Regions from separate parts of the Streptosporangium sp. CA-135522 genome, predicted to be linked through region 2. Evidence: riboswitches for the same ligand, from Rfam matches in the RefSeq annotation. Region 2 holds a riboswitch; the other holds the start of a gene.
The links. A riboswitch is a leader RNA that binds a small molecule or an ion and turns the genes downstream of it on or off. The one in region 2 is predicted to bind glycine.

Region 1 (4,405 bases), 2.3 Mb from region 2:
GATCTGACCACCGTGGGTCGTCATCCCGAGAGCGACATCTTCCTTGACGACATCACCGTCTCGCGCCGTCACGTGGAGTTCTATCGGCGCGGCGGCGGCGTCTTCACCGTCCGGGACGTCGGCAGCCTGAACGGCACCTACGTCAACCGAGAGCGGATCGAGGAGGTCCCGCTGTACGGCGGGGACGAGGTTCAGATCGGCAAGTTCCGTCTGGTCTTCCTCACCCGTGGCGCCGCTGGAGGATGATGAGCTCGCAGGCCGCTCGTGCACACATGAGCATCGGGGAGGTGCTCGCTCTCCTGCAGGGCGAGTTCCCCGACGTCAGCATCTCCAAGATTCGTTTCCTGGAGGGCGAGGGGTTGATCGAGCCGGAGCGCAGTCCCTCCGGATATCGAAAATTCACCTACGCCGACGTCGAGCGGCTCCGCTACATCCTCAGCGAGCAGCGTGACCGCTACCTGCCGCTGCGCGTGATCAAGGATCACCTCGAGGCGGCCGACCGCGAGGAGCGGCCGGTCGCGCGCCCGCGGGCGGTCCCCGACGACGCGCCCGCCGAGGTCCGCCTCACCCGTGAGGAGTTGCTCGCCGCCGCCGAGCTCAGCGAGGAGGCCCTCGCCGAGCTCGAGGACTATGGCCTGCTGGCCGCGGTGGCCCGCTACTACGACGCCGAGGCCCTGGCCGTGGCCCGCAGCGTCGGTGCCCTGACCGTCTTCGGGCTGCACGCCCGTCATCTGCGAGCGGTCAAGGCCGCGGCCGAGCGGGAGGCCGGGCTCGTGGAGCAGGCCATCGCCCCGCTGCTGCGCCGTCGCGGGCCCGGTGCCATCGACCAGGCCGACGAGACGGCCAGGGAGATCTCCGGCCTCCTGCTGGAATTGCACGCCTCGCTGCTGCGTTCCGGCGTTCGTGGGGTCCTGGGCCGGTGACAACCTGACCAGGCACTCGTACCCCCACGAGTGTTACGTTGAACAAACCGGTCGGAATCCAGCGAAGACGGAGCAGCCCGTGTTGCAGATGGAGGTCGTGGGCGTTCGGGTTGAGATGCCCTCCAACCAGCCAATTGTCCTGCTGAAGGAGGCACAAGGGGAGCGTTATCTGCCGATTTGGATCGGCATGACGGAGGCGACGGCGATCGCCATGGCGCAGGCCGAGGAGCCGCCGCCGCGGCCGCTCACTCATGACCTGTTTCGCGACGTGCTCGACGCGCTCGGCGTTCGGCTGAGCACGGTCAACATCGTCGCGCTCCGTGATGGGATCTTCTTCGCCGATCTCGTGTTCTCCAACGGGGTCGAGGTGAGTGCGCGTCCCTCGGACTCGATCGCCTTGGCGCTTCGCACCGGCGCGCGTATCTTCGCCAGTGAGGACGTGGTCCGGGAGGCAGGGGTGATCATTCCCGACGACCAGGAGGACGAGGTGGAGAAGTTCAGGGAGTTCCTTGACACAATCACGCCCGAGGACTTCGGTCGCGCAGGGTAGGAATTTCGGTGCATTTACGCTTCACGACGCGCCGCGTGGGGTCGTTGACTGAGCTTGGCCCCAGTCCTACGGTGCAAGTGAAACCCGCGGTCGTGCGCAAACCCCCAGATCAGGCCGCGGGATGAGAGAAAGCCGGAGGTCCGCGTGGCGGTCAGCAGCGGCGAGGGTAGAAACGCCGATCAGGATGACCCGGAACGGCGCCAGTCGGCACGTCAGCGCGCGGGTGAAGAGGGTCTGCTATTCGACGGGCAACCGGTGAAACCGCCCGCCGACATCGGATATCGAGGACCCACCGCTTGTGCGGCGGCCGATATCACCTACCGGCAGTTGGACTACTGGGCGCGCACCGGACTGGTCGAGCCCACGGTGCGGGCGGCTCACGGCTCGGGTTCCCAGCGGCTGTACGGCTTCCGCGACATTCTGGTGCTCAAAGTCGTCAAACGACTGCTCGACACCGGCGTCTCCCTCCAGCAGATCCGCATCGCCGTACAGCACCTGCGTGACCGCGGCGTCCACGATCTCGCCCAGATCACGCTGATGAGCGACGGGGTGAGCGTCTACGAGTGCACCTCGCCCGACGAGGTCATCGACCTGCTCCAGGGTGGGCAGGGCGTCTTCGGCATCGCGCTCGGCCGGGTCTGGCAGGAGGTGGAGGGCTCTCTCGCGGATCTTCCCGGCGAGCGCGCGGAGTCCGCCCAGGGCCCTTTAGACGATCACCACGCCGATGAGTTGGCCCGTCGTCGCAGGGCTCGCCGCACGGGGTAAAGTTGTTCTCGCTGCTGACCCTGTGCGGGAGAGACCCCGACACGATCGGGGCGCCGAAGGAGCAACCTCCCCGGAATCTCTCAGGCACCCGGTACCGCACGGACGAGGCGACTCTGGAAAGCAGGTGCGTCCGCCAGGCGCATCTCACCGACGGTGAAAACCTCCCCGCCAGGAGAGGTGAAGCTCTCAGGTCGAGATGACAGAGGGGGAGATCCGGCATACGCCCGCGCCCAGCGCCGGTCTCCACCGCCTCGGGAGGCTTTCCATGACCGACCTGTCACCGCTCAGCGAGCTCAACTCCCCGCCGTTCGCCACCCGTCACATCGGGCCCGCGGACGCCGACCAGACCCGCATGCTGGAGGCGGTCGGATTCGCCTCCACCGCCGACCTCGTCGCGGTGACCGTGCCGGAGGCGATCCGGGCCAAGGACCGGCTCCAGCTCCCCCCGGCGGCGAGCGAGACCGAAGCCCTCGCCGAGATGCGCGCCCTGGCCGCGCGCAACAGCGTGCTGACCTCGATGATCGGCCTGGGCTACCACGACACGATCACCCCGGGCGTGATCCGCCGTAACCTCCTGGAGAATCCGGGCTGGTACACCGCCTACACGCCCTACCAGCCGGAGATCTCCCAGGGCCGGCTGGAAGCACTGATCAACTTCCAGACGGTCATCTCCGACCTGACCGCGCTCGACGTCGCCGGCGCCTCCCTGCTGGACGAGGCCACCGCCGCCGCCGAGGCGATGACCCTGGCCCTGCGGGCCGGCCGGGCCAAGACCAAGGTGTTCGTGGTGGACACCGACGCGCTGCCGCAGACCAAGGCCGTGCTGCGCACCAGGGCCGAGCCGCTCGGCATCGAGCTGGTCGAGAGCGACTTCACCGCCGAGCTTCCCGAGTGTTTCGGCGTGCTCGTGCAGTACCCGGGCGCCAGCGGCCGGGTCAGGGACTTCCGCTCCATCGCCGACGCCGCCCACGCTCGCGGCGCCCAGGTGGTCGCCGCCGCCGACCTGCTCGCCCTCACCCTGCTCGCCGCGCCCGGCGAGCTCGGCGCCGACATCGCGATCGGCTCCTCCCAGCGCTTCGGCGTCCCGCTGGGCTTCGGCGGCCCGCACGCGGCCTACATGGCCGTCCGCGACGGCCTGCAGCGGCAGATGCCCGGCCGTCTGGTGGGCGTCTCCCAGGACGCCGACCAGCGTCCCGCCTACCGGCTGGCGCTGCAGACCCGCGAGCAGCACATCCGGCGCGAGAAGGCGACCAGTAACATCTGCACCGCGCAGGTCCTCCTCGCGGTGATCGCGGGCATGTACGCCGTATACCACGGGCCCGAGGGGCTGCGCCGGATCGGCCAGCGCGTCCACCGGCACGCGGTCGTGCTCGCCGAGGGCCTGCGCCACGGCGGCGTCGAGGTCGTGCACGACACCTTCTTCGACACCGTGCTCGCCCGCGTGCCCGGCCGTGCGGCCCAGGTCGTCGCCGTGGCCCGTGACAACGGGGTCAACCTGCGCCTGGTCGACGCCGACCACGTCGGTGTCACCTGTGACGAGAAGACCGAGCTCATCCACCTGGAGCAGGTCCTGGCCGCCTTCGAGGTCAGCGGCGCGGTCCTGACCGACCTGGACGCCGCCGCGCACGACGCGCTGCCCGCCGCCCTGGCGCGGGTCAGCGACTACCTGACCCACCCGGTCTTCCACAGCCACCGCTCCGAGACGGCCATGCTGCGCTACCTGCGCAAGCTCCAGGACAAGGACATCGCGCTCGACCGGTCGATGATCCCGCTGGGCTCCTGCACCATGAAGCTCAACGCGACCACCGAGATGGAGCCGATCACCTGGCCGGAGTTCGCCGGGCTGCACCCCTACGCCCCGGAGGACCAGGCGGCGGGCTACATCGAGCTGATCAAGGAGCTGGAGGGCTGGCTGGCCGAGGTGACCGGCTACGACGCCGTGTCGATCCAGCCCAACGCCGGCTCCCAGGGCGAGTTCGCCGGTCTGCTGGCGATCCGCGCCTACCACCGGGCGCGCGGTGAGTCGGGCCGCGACGTCTGCCTGATCCCGTCCTCCGCGCACGGCACCAACGCCGCCAGCGCCGTCATGGCGGGGATGCGCGTCACCGTGGTCGCCTGCGACGACAACGGCAACGTCGACCTCGACGACCTCAACGCCAAGATCGAC
Region 2 (4,405 bases):
GAAGGCCTTCTCGTTCTCCAGCATCAGCCCGGAGATCGACAGGCCGGTCTCGGCGCAGTGGGCGAGCAGTTCGGCGGCCGTGGTGAAGGGGTACGGCAGGGCGGTGTCGTCCGGTTTGATCCGGTCGGCGCCGGTGGCGCTCTCGTCGACGACGAAGCCGCCGCCCACCGAGTAGTAGACCTTCTCGCGCAGCGGTTCTCCGGTTTCGGAGAAGGCGGAAAAGCGCATGCCGTTGGGGTGGTGCGGCAGCGAGATCTTGCGTTCGAAGATCAGGTGCTCGCCGATCACGAAGGGGATCTCGCGGGAGCCGTACAGGGAGATCGTCCCGGAGGAGCGCATGGCGGCCAGCCGGTCGTCGACGGTTTCGACGTCGACGAGCTCGGGTTTCTCACCCGACAGGCCGAGGAGGACGGCCTTGTCGCTGCCGTGGCCCTTGCCGGTCAGCCCGAGCGAGCCGTAGAGGATCACCTCGACCCTGGCGGTCTTCTCCAGGAGCCCGTCCTGGTCGAGGCCGCGGGCGAACTTGTGCGCGGCGGCCATCGGCCCGCCGGTGTGCGAGCTGGACGGTCCGATGCCGATCTTGAAGAGATCGAAGACGCTGATCGCCATTGATCTGATCCCTGCCTTCACATCGCCGTGATCATGCGCGCCGGGTGACGCACATGATCACGGCGCAAGAGGAGAAATCTCAGGACTCGCCTGAGGTGAGTGCGGTGTACTCCTCGGCGGACAGCAGGTCGTCGGCGTCGCCCTCAAGACGGACGCGGAACAGCCAGCCCTCACCGTAGGAGTCACTGTTGACCAGGGAGGGGTCGTCCACGACCGCCTGGTTGACCTCGACGATCTCCCCGCCCACCGGGGCGAAGATGTCGCTCACCGACTTGGTCGACTCGACCTCGCCGACAGCGTCGCCGGCGGCGACCGTCGAGCCGACCTCGGGGACCTGCACGTAGACCACGTCACCCAGCGCTTCGGCGGCGTAGGCGGTGATGCCCACGGTGAGGGTCAGGCCGTCGTCGATGCCGGACACCCACTCGTGTTCCTTGGTGTACTGCAGGTCATCGGGAATGCTGCTCACTTTTTCCTCCTGTAGAAAGGCAGTTCAACGACATCGACCGGCTCGCGACTGCCCCGGATGTCCACGGCCAGGCCGATGGACGGGCCGTTGTCCACGTAGGCCATGGCGATGGGCTTGCCCAGTGACTGGGACGGCGCTCCGCTGGTGACCACTCCGGCGACGGCTCCGTCGCCGGAGACCACCGGGTATCCGTGCCGGGGCACCCTGCGGCCTGTCGCGACCAGTCCGACCAGACGACGGGTCGGCGGGACGTCCTTGAGCGGTTCGAGGGCGGCCCGGCCGACGAAGTCGCCCGGCTTGTCAAACCTCACCACACGGCCGAGCCCCGCGTCGAACGGGGTGAGGTCGGCCGACAGCTCGTTGCCGTACAGCGGCATGCCCGCCTCCAGGCGGAGGGTGTCGCGCGCGGACAGGCCGGCCGGGATCAGCCCGTGGGGCTCGCCCGCCTCGGTGAGCGCGGCCCAGAGCGGCTCGGCGTCGTCGGCCGCGATGAACAGCTCGAATCCGTCCTCGCCGGTGTATCCGGTGCGGGCGATGAGGGCCTTGCGGCCGGCCACGGTGGCGGGCAGGCCCGCGTAGTACTTCAGCCCGTCGAGGTCGGCGTCGGTGATCTCGCCGAGGATGGCGCGCGAGCGCGGGCCCTGGACCGCGATCAGCGCGTACTGCTCGGAGCGGTCTTCGACCACGGCGTCGAACGCCTTGGCGCGCTCGACGAGCTCGGCGGCGACCCTCGGGTAGTTGGAGGCGTTGGCGACGACCATGAACTCCTCGTCCGCCAGGCGGTAGACGATCAGGTCGTCCAGCACGCCGCCCGACGGGTCGACGATCATCGTGTAGCGGGCGCGGCCGGGGTCGAGGGCGGAGATGTAGCCCACCAGCGCGTAATCCAGGGCCTCGCCGGCCTGGGGGCCGGTCACGAAGATCTCGCCCATGTGGGACAGGTCGAACAGGCCCGCAGCCTGGCGGACCGCGTTGTGCTCGGTGGACTCGCTGCCGTAGCGGAGCGGCATCAGCCAGCCCGCGAAGTCGGTCAGCGTCGCGCCGAGGGCCTCGTGGACGCCGCGCAGCGGCGTAGGTCGGGACATGTTCGCACCTCAGGCAGGGGACAGATGAGATCATCCTCCCCCTCTGTCATCGATGCCTGAGAGCTTCGCCCGATTTTTGCCGGACTTTCACCTTCGGCGAGGCCATCAGGCCTGCTTTCCAGAGGCCACCTACCCGTACGGTCCTTTGCCTTGAGAGGTTCGCGGGGAGGGCTTGCTCCTTCAGGGGTCCTGGCCTGGATGTCAGGACGCTCTCCCGCACGGGATTCATCGGTGTCACGGCAAGCCTAACCGCCTGCACCGGCCGAGCGAAATCCCCGGGCGGCGGGTTGTCGCCGTTCGGAGACCGTCGTGCCGTTCAGGGGCGGCCGTGCCGTACCAGTTCTTCGAACAGCAGGCTCTCGTCGTCGGCTTCGGGATGCCACTGGACCGCGACGGCGAACGGGTGGTCGGCCAGCTCCACGGCCTCGATCGTGCCGTCCTCGGCGTGGGCGGTCACGGTCAGGCCCGACCCCAGCCGGTCGGCGGCCTGGTGGTGGTAGTGGGCCACGTCGACGGCCTCGGCGCCGAGAGCCTTGGCGATACGGCTGCCGGGGGTCAGCCGTACCGGCATCCGGCCGAAGTCACCGGGCGCCGGGGCGTGCCCGGTGTGGCCGACCGTGTCGGGCAGGTGCTGGTGGAGGCTGCCGCCGAGGGCGACGTTGAGCACCTGCAGGCCCCGGCAGACTCCCAGGAACGGGATGCCCCGTTCCAGGACCTCTCGCAACAGCCCGAACTCGGCGTCGTCGCGGAACTCGCGGACGTAGCCGGTCCGCTCGTGCGGGGCCTGGCCGTACCGTGCCGGGCCGATGTCTCCGCCGCCGGCCAGGATCAGCCCGTCCAGGCGTCCGGCGAGCGCGGCGGGGTCGCCCGCCGGAGGCAGGATCACCGGTTGCCCGCCCGCGCGGACCACGTGGTCGACGTAGTTGTACGGCAGGAGCGCGGTGGTCATCTCCCAGACGGTGAACTTCGCGGGCTCGACGTAGCAGGTGATGCCGATGACGGGACGGGACATGATCTCTTTCTCGCCGGGTGCCGGGACGTGTGGTGACATAGGTATCTGCCCGCGTCCCGGCACGTTATCGAGGACGGACGGTATGGGGTGGGCAAATCTCCCCAAACCGGTCACGGCTGGTTACAGGGGCGTGACGTAGGCGCCGGAGATGCCGCCGTCCACCAGGAACTCCGACCCGGTGATGAAGCTCGCGTCGTCCGAGGCCAGGAAGGCCACCGCGGCGGCGATCTCGGAGGCCTCGGCGAACCGGCCGACCGGGATGTGCACCAGGCGGCGCTGTGCCCGCTCGGGGTCCTTGGCGAACAATTCCTGCAGCAGCGGCGTGTTGACCGGTCCGGGACAGAGCGCGTTGACCCGGATGCCCTCGCGGGCGAACTGCACGCCGAGCTCGCGGGACATAGCCAGCACCCCGCCCTTGGAGGCGGTGTAGGAGATCTGGCTGGTGGCCGAGCCCATCACCGCCACGAAGGACGCGGTGTTGATGATCGATCCCTTGCCCTGGCGCTGCATGTAGGGGATGGCGTGCTTGCAGCACAGGTAGACCGAGGTGAGGTTGACCTCCTGGACCCTGCGCCAGGCGTCGATGCCGGTCTCCAGGATCGAGTCGTCCTCCGGCGGTGAGATGCCCGCGTTGTTGAACGAGATGTCCACGCTGCCGTAGGTGTCGAACGCGGTCTGGTACATCCGGGCGACGTCGGCCTCGCTGGTGACGTCGGTCTTGACGAACAGGCCGCCCACCTCGGCCGCGGCCGCCGACCCGCTCGCCTCGTCCAGGTCCACGCATACGACGCGGGCGCCTTCCTGGGCGAACCGGCGCGCGGTGGCCAGGCCGATACCGCTGCCCGCGCCGGTGATGACGGCGACCCGGTCCTGCAAACGCTGCATGGCTGTCAATCCTCCGAAATGAAGACGTTCTTGGTCTCGGTGAACGCGGACAGGGCGTCCGGGCCCAGTTCCCGGCCGAGGCCGGACTGTTTGAAGCCGCCGAACGGGGTCCAGTAGCGGACGCTCGAATGGGAGTTCACGCTGAGGTTGCCCGCCTCGACCGCGCGGGCCACCCGTAGCGCGCGGCCGACGTCCCGGGTCCAGATGGATCCGCTGAGGCCGTATCGGGTGTCGTTGGCGATCCGCACGGCGTCAGCCTCGTCGTCGAACGGGACCACCGACACCACCGGCCCGAAGATCTCCTCGGTGAACGCCGGGTCGGTCACCTCGGGGGTGAGGACCGTC

Region 1: another riboswitch for glycine. It lies ahead of gcvP (aminomethyl-transferring glycine dehydrogenase); the one in region 2 lies ahead of gcvT (glycine cleavage system aminomethyltransferase GcvT).

What each region holds. Positions count from the first base shown of each region.
Region 1 covers NZ_CP192026.1:4,309,944-4,314,348, forward strand. The annotation lists gene ACQPYK_RS19930 (FHA domain-containing protein) at 1-246, shown strand, start outside; gene ftsR (transcriptional regulator FtsR) at 273-923, shown strand; gene ACQPYK_RS19940 (bifunctional nuclease family protein) at 1,003-1,473, shown strand; gene ACQPYK_RS19945 (MerR family transcriptional regulator) at 1,618-2,238, shown strand; glycine riboswitch at 2,254-2,345, shown strand; gene gcvP (aminomethyl-transferring glycine dehydrogenase) at 2,504-4,405, shown strand, end outside.
Region 2 covers NZ_CP192026.1:2,014,027-2,018,431, forward strand. The annotation lists gene ACQPYK_RS09740 (L-serine ammonia-lyase) at 1-609, opposite strand, end outside; gene gcvH (glycine cleavage system protein GcvH) at 689-1,078, opposite strand; gene gcvT (glycine cleavage system aminomethyltransferase GcvT) at 1,075-2,163, opposite strand; glycine riboswitch at 2,197-2,291, opposite strand; glycine riboswitch at 2,292-2,390, opposite strand; gene ACQPYK_RS09755 (gamma-glutamyl-gamma-aminobutyrate hydrolase family protein) at 2,480-3,175, opposite strand; gene ACQPYK_RS09760 (3-oxoacyl-ACP reductase) at 3,296-4,060, opposite strand; gene ACQPYK_RS09765 (aldehyde dehydrogenase family protein) at 4,066-4,405, opposite strand, start outside.